Regions from separate parts of the Streptomyces sp. TE5632 genome, predicted to be linked through region 1. Evidence: riboswitches for the same ligand, from Rfam matches in the RefSeq annotation. Region 1 holds a riboswitch; the other holds the start of a gene.
What was found. A riboswitch is a leader RNA that binds a small molecule or an ion and turns the genes downstream of it on or off. The one in region 1 is predicted to bind cyclic di-AMP.
Positions count from the first base shown of each region.

Region 1 (7,547 bases):
GCCAGTCCTGTCCGAGCAGCAGCTCGATCGAGGCGCAGGCCACGGCCGCCGCCAGCGGATTGCCCATGAAGGTCGGACCGTGCGCCAGCACCGGTACCTCGCCGCGCGAGATGCCGTCGGCCACCCGTGCGGTGCACAGCGTTGCCGCCATGGTCAGATAGCCGCCGGTCAGCGCCTTGCCGACACACATCACATCCGGGGTCACGGCCGCGTGCTCCGCCGCGAACAGCGCGCCGGTGCGCCCGAACCCGGTCGCGATCTCGTCGAACACCAGCAGCACGTCGTGCGCGTCACACGCCTCGCGCAGCACCCGCAGATACGCGGGGGAGTGGAAGCGCATCCCGCCCGCGCCCTGCACCACCGGCTCCACGATCACCGCGGCCAGTTCCCCGGCGTGCCGCTCGATCAGCTCCCGCAGACGGTCGGCGTAGGCCTCCTCGTACTCGGCGGGCGGGGCCTCGGCGAACACCTGCTCCGGCAGGACCCCGGTCCACAGCTCGTGCATCCCGCCCTCGGGATCGCAGACCGACATCGGCTGCCAGGTGTCGCCGTGGTAGCCGCCCCGCCAGGTCAGCAGCCGACGCTTCTCGGGCCGCCCGAGCGAACGCCAGTACTGCAGGCACATCTTGACGGCGACCTCGACGGAGACCGAGCCGGAGTCGGCGAGGAAGACATGCTCCAGCCCGTCGGGCGACATGTCGACGAGGAGCTTCGCCAGCCGGACGGCGGGTTCGTGCGTGAGCCCGCCGAACATCACATGGCTCATCCGCCCGAGCTGGTCGGTCGCGGCCTCGTTCAGCACCGGGTGGTTGTAGCCGTGGATCGCCGACCACCAGGACGCCATCCCGTCGACCAGCTCGCCCGAGCCGTCGGCGAGCCTGAGCCGCACCCCGGTCGCCGACTCCACGACCAGCGGCTCCCCGCGCCCCGGCATGGGCCCGTACGGATGCCAGACGTGCCGCCGGTCCAGCTCGAGCAACTCGGGGACGGACCGCTCAGGCATTGGGAGCGAGATCCGTTCCGGCGCCCCGGCGGCGGACCGCGACGAGATCGGTACGCGGCCCGTCGGCCCGGCCGGCCCCCTCCGCGGCCGTCTCGGCACCCGCGGGCGCCCCCGTCTCCGCACACCCGCCGGAGGACGACGTCCCCGCGCAGGCACCCGCACCCGCGGGTGCCGTGCCGCAGACCCCGCCGCCGTCGTGCGACCCGCACCCGCCCGCCCGGTGCTCGGGCAGGGTCACCTGGTCGGTGCCCTCCACCTCGAACCCGGCGTCCGCGATCATCTCCAGGTCGGCCCGTCCCGCCTGGCCCTCGCTGGTGAGGTAGTCGCCGAGGAAGATCGAGTTGGCCAGGTGCAGCGCGAGCGGCTGCATCGTGCGCAGGTGCACCTCCCGGCCGCCCGCGATCCGCACCTCGACGTCCGGGCACACGAACCGCACCATCGCCAGGATCCTGAGGCACCGCTGCGGGGTGAGGTTCCACTCCTCGGCGAGCGGCGTGCCCTCGAACGGGATCAGGAAGTTCACCGGCACCGAGTCGGGGTCCAGCTCGCGCAGCGAGAACACCACGTCGACCAGATCCGTGTCGCTCTCACCCATACCGGCGATCAGCCCGGAGCAGGCGGACAGGCCGGCCGCGTGCGCCTTGTGCACGGTGTCCACCCGGTCGGCGTACGTGTGCGTCGTGGTGATGTCCCCGTAGGTGGCCTCGGAGGTGTTCAGGTTGTGGTTGTAGGCGTCCGCCCCCGCCTCGCGCAGCCGCTCCGCCTGGCCGTCGGAGAGCAGACCGAGACAGGCGCACACCTCGACGCCCTCGTTGCCCTCCTTGATCGCCTTGATGGTGTCGGAGACCCGGTCCACGTCACGGTCGGTCGGGCCCCGGCCACTGGCCACCAGGCACACCCGCTTGGCGCCGCCCGCCAGCCCGGCCGCGGCCGCCTCCGACGCCTGCTCCGGCTTGAGCCAGGTGTACTTGAGGATGTCGGCCTTGGAACCGAGCCGCTGGGAACAGTAGGAGCAGTCCTCCGGGCACAGGCCCGACTTGAGGTTGACCAGATAGTTGAGTTTCACCCGTCGGCCGAACCAGTGCCGCCGCACCTTCCCGGCCGCGGTCACCACGTCGAGCAGGTCGTCGTCGGACGTCCCGAGGACGGCCAGCGCTTCCTCGCGGGTCGGCGTCTCGCGCCGAAGCCCCTTGTCCACCAGCGTGTTCAGCAGGTCCATCGGTCTCCTAGCGAGGGAACCACCAGCGTTGGCCGGTGGGAGAATTACTTCCTGAGTCGGTGGTAGGTTCCGTTCGTCCCGCAGGGGGGCGGTTCGGGCTGGACCGCAACCCTCCGGTCGGAAGCCCCCTCCTCAGGTGGGGAGCGGAGTCACGAGAGCCGATCCTGTCCCACGGAGTGTCCCGGGCCAAGGAGAGTCTCCACAAATCCACACGCACTGACGTGTGGATATTGCCACACCATGGGCGGTTGCCTCTGGGGCTAGGGTCTGGGCATTGCCTACGAAGCCCCGGAGGACCCATGGCGTTCGGCTGGATCGATGAGCAGGCGGAGCTGCGGCGCCGGGCCGGACTCGTGCGGGCCCTGCGCCCGCGGGCCGCCGACGCGCCGCTCCTCGATCTGGCGAGCAACGACTACCTGGGCCTGGCCCGCCATCCGGAGGTCACCGAGGGCGCGGCACGGGCCGCGCGGACCTGGGGCGGCGGGGCGACCGGGTCCCGGCTCGTCACCGGCACCACCGAACTGCACACCGCGCTGGAACGTGAACTGGCGGACTTCTGCGGCTTCGAGGCGGCCCTCGTCTTCTCCTCCGGCTACGCGGCCAACCTGGCCGCCGTCACCGCGCTGGCCCCGCACGGCTCACTGATCGTGTCCGACGCGGGCAACCACGCCTCGCTGATCGACGGCTGCCGACTGGCCCGTGGCGGGACGCGGGTCGCGGCGCACGCCGACCCGGACGCCGTGCGCAAGACGCTGGACGGGCACGACGGACCGGCCGTCGTGGTGTCCGACACGGTCTTCTCGGTCGACGGGGACGCCGCCCCGCTCACCGCGCTGGCCGAGGCGTGCCGGGAGCACGGCGCGGGACTGGTGCTCGACGACGCCCACGGCCTCGGGGTGCTCGGCGACGGTGGACGCGGCGCCCCGCAGGCGGCCGGACTCGCCGGCGCCGACGACGTCGTCGCGACGGTCACGCTGTCCAAGTCGCTCGGCAGTCAGGGCGGAGCGGTGCTCGGCCCGGCACGGGTCGTCGAACATCTCGTCAACGTGGCCCGGACGTTCATCTTCGACACGGGCCTCGCCCCCGCGGCCGCCGGTGCCGCACTGTCGGCGCTCCGGCTGCTGCGCCGGGAACCCGGGCGTGCCGCACGGGCGGGCGAGGTGGCGCGCGAACTGCACGGACGTCTGACGGCCGCGGGTCTTCGGGCGGTGCGTCCCGACGCCGCGGTCGTCTCCGTGCGTGTCCCGTCCCCGGAGCAGGCCGTGCGATGGGCGGCCGACTGCCGGGCGGCCGGCCTGTCCGTGGGCTGCTTCCGTCCTCCTTCCGTGCCCGACGGCATCTCACGGCTCAGACTGACCGCCCGCGCGGACCTGTCCGGGGCCGAGGTCGAACGCGCTGTACTGGTGGTCGGCGAGACGCGGCCGTGAGTCGGCGGGGCACGGTCGTGGGTCGCTCGACGACGGACGGTTCGGTCGGTGGTGCCGGACGGGTGGTCGGGCCGGTGGTGCTGCCGGTCAGCGGACCGCGGCCACGAACTTCGTCCAGCTCCCGGGGGAGATGAGCAGCGCGGGTCCGGACGGGTTCTTGGAATCGCGTACGGCGAGCAGCCCGGCACCTGGGCCGGTGGCCGGCCGGGCCGTCTCGACGCAGTTGTTCGCGCCAGTGCTGTAGCTGCTGCGCAGCCACCGCACACCGCGCAGGTCGGTGCTGGAGGGAAGGGTCCGAGGCGGTACGGGCATCGTGCCTCCTTACGCGCCGGCAGCTGTCCCGGCGATGAAATCCAACGAGTCCTCGGGCGAAAGGGCGTGGATCGAAAGGGCGTTGAAAGCCTCCGAGTACACCCGGAGGTCTTCTTTCCGCTCGAGATAGAGGCTACTCGTCAAGTGGTCGAGAACCACAACATCCAGATCGGAAGTGCGCGAAAATGAGAAGATTACGAAAGGGCCGGTGACGCCGATGTGCGCCCCTGCCGTGAACGGCAGGATCTGGAGCCGCACGTGGGGAAGGCGTGCCGCCTCCACGAGCCGGTTCAGCTGCCGGGTCATCACGCCGGGGCCGCCGACCTCCCGGCGCAGCACCGCCTCGTCCAGGACGGCGGCCAGCTCCAGGGGCGGCTCCGTCCGCAGCACGTCCTGCCGGGCCAGCCGCACTTCCACCAGCGTGTCCAGCCGCTCCTTCGAGGCGCCCTCCAGCGCGGCCTCGGTCACCGCCCGCGCGTACTCGGGTGTCTGCAACAGCCCGGGAACCACCGTGGTCTCCAGGGTGCGCATCGCACTGGCCTGGGACTCCAGGCTGATGAAGTCCCGGTAGGTGGGCGGCAGTACCCCCCGGTACGCGTGCCACCAGTGATGCCGTCCACCGCTGTCGTCGGACCCCGCCAACACCATCAGCAACTCACGCAACTGACGATCCGCCAGGCCGTAGGCGTCGAGCAGTAACCGCACATCGGCCGGTTTCACCCCGCTCGTGCCCGTCTCGATCCGGCTCACCTTCGACTGGTGCCAGCCCACCAGGCGGGCGGCCTCACCACTCGTGAACCCCGCCGACGTGCGCAGCGAGCGCAGTTCGGCGCCCAGTTTCCGGCGGCGTACCGCGGGACCGTGTTGCACCGTTTCCCCCTTACTCCCTATGAGCCACCCACATGCGGTCTCTCGTCGCAGAGTTCACCGATTTGAGCGACAGATATATGCATATCCTGGCCGTATCGTCGCCCGCATTCTGCGGTGATGGCAGTCTGGCGACGAAGCACCAGTGCGGGACCGTACTCGAATCAGCCGCTCCGTGCCGGACCGTGGACCCGTGGGAAAGGGAGGACGTCGCCATGGCAGACCATCTGGAAGCATCCATCACTCTGCCGAGCGATCCAGCCTCGGTTCCCGCCGCGCGCACCCATGTGGTGGACACGCTGGCGGAGTGGGGCATGCCGGCGGACACGGAAGTGTCCGACACCGTGCGGCTGATCGTGTCCGAACTGGCCACCAACGCCGTGCAGCACACCCTCGGGCAGTCACCCACGTTCACGGTGTACATCGCCCTCGACCACGACGAGCGGTTGCGCATCGGAGTCACCGACAGTCATCCGAGGTTCCCCAAGCGGCTCCCCGCCGCGGTCCAGCAGGACAACGGCCGGGGGTTGGTCATCATCCGCTGGCTGACCGCGGAACGCGGCGGCAGGATGAGGATCCGCCCCACCAGGGAGGGCGGCAAGACCGTCTTCGTCGTGCTCCCGTGGGCCGTCCCGGCCGAGCCGGTCACGGCGGTGGGACAGCAGGAGCCGTAGGGGCCACGACGGAACAGCGCAGCCCCAGCCGCGTCGGTGACTGTCCGACGGAGTGGCGGGGGCGGCGACAGGGGGGGAATGCCGCCGCCCCCGCGGATCAGCCGACCCGGCCGTACCAGACGCTGCGGGTCCAGATCTTCTGCAGGCGCACCACGTCCCCGGTCTTCGGGGCGTGCCAGATCTTGTTCTGACCCGCGTAGATGCCGACGTGGTAGATGTTTTGGCCCGAGTGGAAGAACACCAGGTCGCCCGCCTTGCGGTTGGAGGCCGCGACCTTGTTTGTCTTGTTGTACTGCTGGGCGGCGGTGCGCGGCAGCTGCTTGCCCGCTTTCTTGAACGAGTAGAGGGTCAGGCCGGAGCAGTCGAAGCGGGACGGTCCGGTGGCGCCCCACCGGTAGGGCGAACCCTTCTTGGATTCCGCGACCTGGAGAGCCTTGGCGGCCGTGCTCGCGGCCGCCGCCTCCGGGGCGGCACCGGGAACCACGAGTGAGCCGCCCACGGCGGCGAGAGTGAGGGCCGAGGCCGTGCCGGCCCGGGCCATGAGAGACGGGACACGATTGAGCGCGGACATGCGCAACCCTTCGTCAGCCGCCTGTGAAGGATGACCTGTCGGATTCGGGCTGGCGAAGTTGCCCGGCCGCACACGTGCGGCTTCACCCCAAGGGATGCTCGGAACGGGAATCCCCGCTCCGGCGACCCGTCGTGCTCGGGTCCTCCACTCCTGCCGATCCACTCCTGTCGACCGGTCATCCGGGCGGCGGCAGGACTCGGCGTCCGCCCGGATCGCCCCGCCGCGGTGGCGGGGGCTTGTCGTCAGTGAGCGATCTTGGCAATGGTTGGCCCGAAATCCCACCGGAGCCGGGGGTTTGTGTTGTTACTCACCACTCATCCGTTCGGGTGGACAGCGCTGTGTTCGGGCTGCCGTCCAGAGCGCCGAGGAGCCCCGGACCAGCATCGGAATACTTGATTCCGAAAGGGGGCGCGCGCGGTGCGCAACCTTGGCGGCCCGAAAAGAAGTCGTGCGTCTACGCCGCTTGGGGGTAAGCCATTTGGTCCGTTTCAACTCCGGTGCGGACGTGTCACCGGCGCACGCCCCGCCCGGGCCGGTAGGGGTGTCAACTGCCGCAGCCCGGCGGCAGGATGACGCGGGCCGTGCGCCGCTCGCCGTCCAGCACCCGCAACGCACGGGCCAGGGTGGCGGTGTGCAGTTCGGTCTCGCCGCGTCTGTGCATCAGGGCCAGCGCGTCGCGCAGGGCGACGGCCTTGCCGACCAGTGCCTGCGCGGCACGCAGTCCCCGGTAGGTGTCGCCGTCGCGGGCCGGGTTGATCCGGCCGAGCAGGTCGACGGCCTCGAGGTAACGGTCGATCAGCTCGGCCTCGGCGCGGGTCAGCGCGGGCAGCGGCGGCAGCTCGGGTGGCAGCATCGGCGGCTCACCCCGTGCCGGAAGTGGGCCGCCGGCCCTCGCGGACGGTCACGATCCGGTCCGCGAGGCCGTAGTCCACCGCCGCCCGGGCGTCGAGGACCGTGTTCCGCTCGATGTCCGACCGTGCCTGCTCCGGGGTGCGGCGGGTGCACCGGACCAGCATCTCCTCGATCCGGGCCCGAACGCGTGTCAGCTCCTCGGCCTGGACGGCTAGGTCGCTCGCCCTGCCCTCCACCGGCTCCGTCAGCGCGGGCTGATGAAGCACCAGTCGCGCCCCGGGCAGGACGTACCGCTTGCCCGGCGTCCCGGCGGCCAGCAGCAGCGCGGCTGTGCCTGCCGCCTGGCCCAGGCAGACCGTCTCCACCTCGCAGGCGATGTAGCGCAGGGTGTCGTGGATCGCCGACATGGCGTGGAAGGAGCCGCCGGGCGAGTTGACGTAGAGGGAGATGTCCCGGTCGGGGTCCCGGTGCTCCAGGTACATGAACTGGGCGATCACGTCGTTCGCGGAGGTCTCGTCGATCGGTGTCCCGAGGAGGACGATCCGCTCCTCCATCAGCTTCGAGTACGGATCCGTGCTCCGGCGCCCGGACACCGTGTGTTCGGTGAACTCGGGCAGGACGT
Region 1 is NZ_JBSSEA010000001.1:59,263-66,809, reverse strand. Features, by position in the region: gene ACVW19_RS00325 (adenosylmethionine--8-amino-7-oxononanoate transaminase) at 1-1,003, opposite strand, end outside; gene bioB (biotin synthase BioB) at 996-2,222, opposite strand; gene ACVW19_RS00315 (8-amino-7-oxononanoate synthase) at 2,522-3,649, shown strand; gene ACVW19_RS00310 (DUF397 domain-containing protein) at 3,737-3,961, opposite strand; gene ACVW19_RS00305 (helix-turn-helix domain-containing protein) at 3,971-4,831, opposite strand; gene ACVW19_RS00300 (ATP-binding protein) at 5,044-5,502, shown strand; gene ACVW19_RS00295 (C40 family peptidase) at 5,600-6,073, opposite strand; cyclic di-AMP (ydaO/yuaA leader) riboswitch at 6,077-6,207, opposite strand; gene ACVW19_RS00290 (hypothetical protein) at 6,618-6,926, opposite strand; gene ACVW19_RS00285 (ATP-dependent Clp protease proteolytic subunit) at 6,934-7,547, opposite strand, start outside.

Region 2 (7,547 bases), on a different contig from region 1:
GGAACGCTCCCGCCGCACCGGGAGCCTACGACAGACAGTACGGCAGACGGCGCACGGTGAGCAGGGGTGAGGAGGTGGTACTGAGTGCCACTGTTCTGGCGGATCTTTTTGCTGAACGCCGTCGTGCTGATCACGGCCACCGCCCTGCTGCTCGGACCGGTCACCGTCTCCACCCCGGTCCTGCTCACCGAGGCCGCCGTACTCACCGTGGGGCTGGCCGCCATGCTCTTCGCCAACGCGCTGCTGGTACGCGTCGGCCTCGCCCCGCTGCAGCGCGTCACCCGTGCCATGTCCACCACCGACCTGCTCCGTCCGGGGCAGCGTCCCGAGGTCGCCGGGCGCGGGGAGATCGCCGAGCTGATCAGCACGTACAACACGATGCTCGACCGGCTGGAGGACGAACGCGCCACGAGCAGCGCACGCGCCCTCTCCGCGCAGGAGGACGAACGCCGCCGCATCGCCCAGGAACTGCACGACGAGGTCGGCCAGAGCCTCACCGCCGTCCTGCTCCAGCTCAAACGGGTCGCCGACCACGCCCCGGTGGAGCTGCGCGAGGAGCTGAGCCTGGTGCAGGAGACCACCCGGAGCAGCCTGGACGAGATCCGACGCATCGCCCGCCGGCTGCGCCCCGGGGTCCTGGACGAACTGGGGCTTGCCAGCGCCCTCAAGGCCCTCACCACCGAGTTCGGCGGCTCCACCGGCCTGATGGTCCAGCACCGCCTCGACCCCGACCTGCCCGCCCTGGGGCCGGAGGCCGAACTGGTCCTCTACCGGGTGGCCCAGGAAGGGCTCACCAACATCGCCCGGCACGCGCAGGCCCGCCGTGCGGAGGTCTCCCTGCGCCGCACCCCCGCCGGAGTCGATCTCCAGGTCCGGGACGACGGCCACGGCATCGGTGCCGCGGCCGAGGGCGCCGGCATCCGGGGGATGCGTGAACGGGCCCTGCTCGTCGGCGCCGACCTCGACGTGGGTCCCGCTCCCGGCGGCGGGACCCGGGTGCGCCTCGCCGTTCCCGTTCCCGTACGGGGCCCCGCGCCCGTGCGGGCCGTGCCGCCCGTGACCGCCGCTCCCGACCGGAAACGCTGAACATGACCGACCCGGCTCCCGCCAGCACTCCCACCGGCCCCGCCGAGGGCCCGCCCCCCACCCGCATCCTCCTCGCCGACGACCACGCGCTGGTCCGCCGAGGCGTACGCCTCATCCTCGACGGCGAACCGGACCTGACCGTCGTCGCCGAGGCCGACAACGGGGCCGAAGCCATCGAGCAGGCCCGCGCCCACGAACCCGACCTGGCCATCCTCGACATCGCCATGCCCCGCCTCACCGGCCTCCAGGCGGCCCGCGAGCTCTCCCGCACCCTCCCGCAGACGCGGATCCTCATCCTGACCATGTACGACAACGAGCAGTTCTTCTTCGAGGCGCTCGGCGCCGGCGCCTCCGGATACGTCCTCAAGTCCGTCGCCGACCGCGACTTGGTGGAGGCATGCCGGGCCACCATGCGCGGCGAGCCGTTCCTCTACCCGGGCGCCGTCAACGCCCTCATCCGCAACTACCTCGAACTCGCCCGGGACGGCCGGAACCTGCCCACCAAGGCCATCACGGACCGGGAGGAGGAGATCCTCAAACTGGTCGCCGAGGGGCACACCTCGCAGCAGATCGCCGACCTCCTCGTCATCAGCCCCAAGACCGTGGAGCGCCACCGCGCCAACCTGCTGGCCAAGCTCGACCTGAAGGACCGACTGGAACTCACCCGGTACGCCATCCGCGTCGGTCTGATCGAGCCCTGACCGCCACCGGCGTCGAGACGGGTGCCCGAACCGGCACCGGCGGGGAAACGACGCCAGGACGGCGGCTTTCAGGGCCGGTCTACCGCTCGGCCTCGGCGGGCAGGGGCTCCCCCTCCCGGCCGCGCCCGGTGTCCAGGTCGAGTGCGGGTGCGGGTGCGGGTGCGGGTGCGGGTCCGTCGTCCGGAGCGTCGGGCGCGGGTCCGTGACCCGGGGCGTCGGGCAGGGGGCCGTGGTCGGACCGCCGCATCTGCACGGCACGCAGGGCGCGCGCGAGCAGGCCGGCCCGTCCGGCGAGCACCGGGCCGAGGACGGCGAGGACGAGCACGTATCCGGCGATGAACGCGGTGAGCCGGCCGTCCAGCCCCGCGCCGGTGGCCATGGCGGCCAGGATCAGCGCGAACTCACCACGGGCGACGAGCGTGGTCGCGATGTCGGCGGCGATGTCGGCGCCGTAGCGGTACAGGCGGGCGACCAGCAGGCCCGCGGCCAGGTTCATGGTGAGGGTCAGCGCCACGGCGACGGACACCGGACCGGCGACGGAGGCGATGTCGCCGGGGTCGATGGCCAGCCCGAAGGCGAAGAAGAAGATCGCCGCGAAGGCGTCGCGCAGCGGGTGCACCAGGGTGCGGATCCGGGGCGCGGAGGGGGTGCCGGCCACGATCAGACCGACCATGAACGCGCCGATGGCGTCGACGACCCCGAGCACCTCGGAGACGCCCGCGACCAGGATCGCGGTGCCGAGGAAGGTGACGACCAGCAGCTCGTTGTCGCGCACGGCCAGCAGCCGGCCGAACAGCCGGCCGCCGAAGCGGGCGACGATGGCGAGCACCATCAGGAAGCCGAACGCCTTGGCCGCCTGGAGTGCCATGTCCGTGAGGCCCTGGGCGTCGCTGAGGACGGGCTGCAGAGCGGCGAGATAGAGGGCGAGGAAGATGTCCTCGACGACGGTGACGCCGAGGATGAGACGGGTCTCGGGCCGGCCGATGTGGCCCAGCTCGATGAGGATCTTCGTGACGATCGCCGAGGAGGAGATGCCCAGCACCCCGGCGAGTACCAGGGCCTCCCGTGCTCCCCAGCCGAGGGCGAACCCGAAGCCCAGCCCCGCGCCGACGTTGAGCAGCAGATAGATGCCACCGGCGGTGAGCAGCCGTCTGCCGCCCCGTCTCAGATCGTCGAGGTGGAACTCCAGGCCCAGGTAGAAGAGCAGCAGGACGAGACCGAGTGCCGAGAGCATCCCGAAGTCGTGCGCGTCCTCGACCAGGACCGGGCCCGGGGTGTGCGGACCGAGCAGAATGCCGGCGAGCATGAACAGGGGGATGGTCGGCAGCCCGATCCGGCTGCCGAGGCGGGCGAGGAACGCGGCGGCGAGGAAGGCGCCACCCATGGCGAGCAGTGTGTCGGCATGTCCCACGGGTCACCACCTTCCACAACACGGGAACGGAGCGTGACCTCATCGACTGAGCCGAGTGGGGACCGCTCCTTCGCGTCGGTGGGGGCTCTTCGCCATACGGGCCGTACGGGGCCGCGGTCGGTGCGCCACGGGACAGGGGGCCGGGATTTTTGTCGTGTCTGTCCCGTCTTTCGGCGTTGTTTCCACGTTGCTTCCACGCTCACATCCGCCCCCGCGCGATGACCATCCGTGGTGCCACCCAAACAAGCTGGGGGACGACCCTCATGGGGGCCTGCCCCGTCCCACGATCCGGTTGTCAGACTTGAATCAGTTCAGCGGTCCGCAAGTCCCGCAGGTCCTGCAGTCCCCGTAGTCCCCGTAGTTCCCGTAGTCCCCGTAGTCCCCGTAGTCCCCGTAGTTCTCGTAGTTCTCGTAGTTCTCGTAGTTCTCGTAGTTCTCGTAGTTCTCGTAGTAGTCCCCGAATTTCCCGTCCTCCCAGGAGCGCGTCGATGCCTCACCCGTACGTCCTGTTGTCCGCCGCCGTCTCCCTGGACGGCTACCTCGACGACACCGGCCCCGAGCGGCTGCTGCTGTCCGGCCCGGCCGACTTCGACCGGGTCGACGAGGTACGGGCGTCGGTCGACGCGATCCTGATCGGCGCCGGCACGATCCGTGCCGACAACCCCCGCCTGCTGGTCAACTCGCCCGAGCGGCGGGCCGCCCGGGTCGCCGAGGGCCGGCCCGAGTACCCGCTGAAGGTCACCGTCAGCGGCTCCGGCGACCTGGACCCGGCGGCGCGGTTCTGGCACACCGGCGGCGAGAAGGTCCTCTACACGACCGACGAGGGTGCCGAACGCGCCCGCGCGCACGGCCTCGCCACCGATGTCGTACCGCTCGGCGCCGCACTCGACTGGCGGCGGCTCCTCACGCACCTGTACGACGTGTACGGCGTCCGGCGGCTCATGGTGGAGGGCGGCGGCCTGATCCACACCCAGCTCCTCACCCAGGGCCTCGCCGACGAGCTCCAGTTGGTCCTCGCCCCGCTCTTCGTCGGCGACCCGGACGCCGCCCGCCTCTTCGGCCCCGGTGCCTACCAGGGCGGCCGGCTGCGGCTGCTGGAGACCCGCCCGGTCGGCGACGTCGTTCTCATGCGCTACGAGCCCACCGCCCCCGGCACCGGCCCGCTCCCCGTCGCCGCCGACCACCACTGGCTGGCCCTCGCCTGTGAACTGGCGGTTCAGTGCCCGCCGTCGGAGACGGCCTTCAGCGTGGGCGCGGTGGTGGTCGCGGCCGACGGCACCGAACTGGCCCGCGGCCACTCCCGGGAGGGCGGCGACCCGCTGGTGCACGCGGAGGAGGCCGCCCTCGCCAAGACCGACCCCACGGATCCGCGGCTCACGACCGCCACCGTGTACTCCAGCCTGGAACCCTGCGCGCGCCGCGCCTCGCGTCCGGCGCCCTGTGCGCGGCTGATCCTGGACGCGGGGGTACGGCGGGTGGTCACCGCCTGGCGGGAGCCGGACACCTTCGTGGCGGACGCCGACGGCAGCGGAGTGCTGGCCGCCGGGGGCACCCAGGTCGTCGTACTGCCCGAGCACGAGGAGGCCGCCACGGCGCCGAACGGCCATCTGATCGGCCGGTGACGCGACGGCGGCGACAGCGGCGACAGCAGCGACGGCGACGGCGACGACGGCGACGACAAGGAGTGTGCGGAGTGTCCCCCGCATGCCGTATGCTGGTGACACAACGACGCGGGGTGGAGCAGCTCGGTAGCTCGCTGGGCTCATAACCCAGAGGTCGCAGGTTCAAATCCTGTCCCCGCTACTGAAGGCCGAGGGCCGGAATCCGAAAGGGTTCCGGCCCTCGGTCGTTCTCGGCTTTAGCCCCGCCGCCCCGGCTCGTCGTCCCGACTTCCGCACCGTTGTCACGCCAGGTGATCGGGTCACCGCGCTGCGCATAACAACTGATAAACCGTCAGTTTCGATGTGACGCGTGAGGCACGGTCAACTCGCCCGTTTTTGCCCGGCCATGGCGCTTAAGTCCGCGTGGAAATCGTTAACGATCAAGAGGAACGGCTTGGAATCCGACCCCTACCTCTATTAACGTTCGATAACGCAGCGCGGTCGTCCCAGCCGTCACACGAGTCGGCTCCGTGCGCATGCGCCGAATCCCGCAAGGGAACCGGGGAACCAACATCTTGGGGTGAATCGCGTGGATGCCCCGTGGAGACACGGAGGGTATACGCGTGTAGGAGACCTTCCTGCTCCGAACCCGTCAGCTAACCCGGTAGGCGAGAAGGAAGGAAAGGAGTACGCCCACGTGGCGTCGAACCGGCCTGCTCCCGAGGCCCCCTTCATGCCGAGCCAGTACGACGGCGACACCTTCGTCTACGGCGGCGTCCGCCCCGACGAGGGCCCCTTCGAGGAGTGGAACCCCACCGAGGAGTCCGTCCGCCCCGTGCGCGGCCGGCACCGCGTCGGCAAGCAGCGCGGCGGAGGCCTCGCCCGCAGCTCCACGGTCCTGGGCGTCGGTGTCATAGCCGCCGTCGCCGGTGGCGGTATGGCCAGCGCCCAGACCGGCAAGCCGCCGGTCTCGATCTCGATGCCGGACCTTCCCTCTGTCGGTTCCCTCATCTCCGACGAGGAAACCCCCGAGGGTTCCGCCACCGCGCTCAGCGACATCGGTGTGGTCGCCGACGAGGTCACCGAGCAGGGTGCCTCCGACGCCGGCGAGGCGCTGCACGCCCGGATCATGGCCCAGGTCGAGCAGCAGCAGAGCCAGGCCGAGGACAAGGCCGCCGCCGAGGCCGCCGCCGCCGCGGAGAAGGAGGCCAAGGAGAAGGCCGCCGCCGCGAAGAAGGAGGCGGAGGAGAAGGCCGCCGAGGCGAAGCGCAAGGCGGAGGAGGAGGCCAAGAAGAAGGCCGAGGCCGAGCGCCTCGCCGAGCTGGCCCGGCAGTACGCGCTGCCCACCTCCTCGTACACGGTCTCCTCGACCTTCGGTCAGGCCGGCGCCTACTGGTCCTCCGGCCAGCACACCGGTCTGGACTTCGCCGCCCCCACGGGCACGCTGATCAAGGCGGTCCACACCGGCACGATCACCTCCGCCGGCTGGGACGGCTCCTACGGCTACAAGACCGTGCTGACGCTCGACGACGGCACCGAGATCTGGTACGCCCACCAGTCCTCCATCAGCGTCAGCGTCGGCCAGCAGGTCAACACCGGCGACGTGATCGGCCGCGTCGGCTCCACCGGCAACTCCACCGGCGCTCACCTCCACCTGGAGGTCCACCCCGCCGGCTCCGCCTCGGGCATCGACCCGATGGCCTGGCTTCAGTCGAAGGGCCTCACCGTCTGAGACGACCACAGCCCCGGCAGTCCTGACGACGACCCCCCGACGTCAGGGCTGCCGGTCAGGCGTTTCAGGGGCGGTACGGGGACGCGTACGGGTTCGGCCGGTACGCGGAATACCCGAGGTACGCGGGGTGCGCGGGGTACGGGGCATACGCGAGGCTCGTCGCGCCGTGCATGCCGTACACGCCGTACGCGCCGTACACCGGCCAGGGCGGCACAGGCGGCGCGGTGGCGCGGGCCGCGTGCTCCAGGGCCGGGCGGGCTGCGGCGCGGCGGCACCACAGTTCCCGCAGCAGCTCCCCCTCCCGTGCGGCGAAGTCCGTGCCCACGCGGCCGCGGCGTGCCCGGTGCCGCAGGAACGCCAGGGACGTCGCGTACGCCTCGTACCGTGCCACCGTCCGTGCCGCCGCCCGGCCCCCGTGCCGGCGCGCGTACCGCCGGGCGATGCGCCGGGCCCGCATCGAGCCGAGAGCGAACGGCTGGGCCGGGCTCAGCCAGCCGGCGGCGACGTACACGGGCAGTTCCGTGCGCACGGTCCGCAGTTCGCGCTGCCGCGTCCACACCACCAGCCAGGTCAGCAGGCCGAACGACGGCACCATGAACGCCCCGTACACGGCGAAGAAGCCGTACCCGCCGAGGACCGAGGAGCCGTTCCACAGCGCGTGCATGCCCATCGCGAGCAGCAGACCGCCCAGCGGCGGCAGGACGCGCCACAGGCGCCGGCGTTCGGTGGCGAGCGCGGAGACGCCGAAGCCGATGCCGGTGAGCACGGTGAAGAGCGGGTGCGCGAACGGCGACATGACGACGCGGACGAAGAAGGTCGCCGCGGTGACGGAGGAGACACCGCTGCCGCCGGTGAGCTGGTCGGTGCCGAAGGCGTTGCCCAGGTAGAGGATGTTCTCGGTGAAGGCGAAGCCGGTGGCGGTGACCCCGGCTATCACCACGCCGTCGAGGATTCCGGTGAAGTCGCGTCTGCGGAAGAGGAAGACCAGCAGGACGGCGGCGGCCTTCGCCGACTCC
Region 2 is NZ_JBSSEA010000003.1:2,375,329-2,382,875, reverse strand. Features, by position in the region: gene ACVW19_RS15965 (HAMP domain-containing sensor histidine kinase) at 85-1,086, shown strand; gene ACVW19_RS15960 (response regulator) at 1,089-1,787, shown strand; gene ACVW19_RS15955 (cation:proton antiporter) at 1,867-3,198, opposite strand; gene ACVW19_RS15950 (dihydrofolate reductase family protein) at 3,687-4,820, shown strand; tRNA gene ACVW19_RS15945 (tRNA-Met) at 4,928-5,001, shown strand; cyclic di-AMP (ydaO/yuaA leader) riboswitch at 5,329-5,485, shown strand; gene ACVW19_RS15940 (M23 family metallopeptidase) at 5,497-6,531, shown strand; gene ACVW19_RS15935 (PrsW family intramembrane metalloprotease) at 6,596-7,547, opposite strand, start outside.
Region 2: another riboswitch for cyclic di-AMP. It lies ahead of ACVW19_RS15940 (M23 family metallopeptidase); the one in region 1 lies ahead of ACVW19_RS00295 (C40 family peptidase).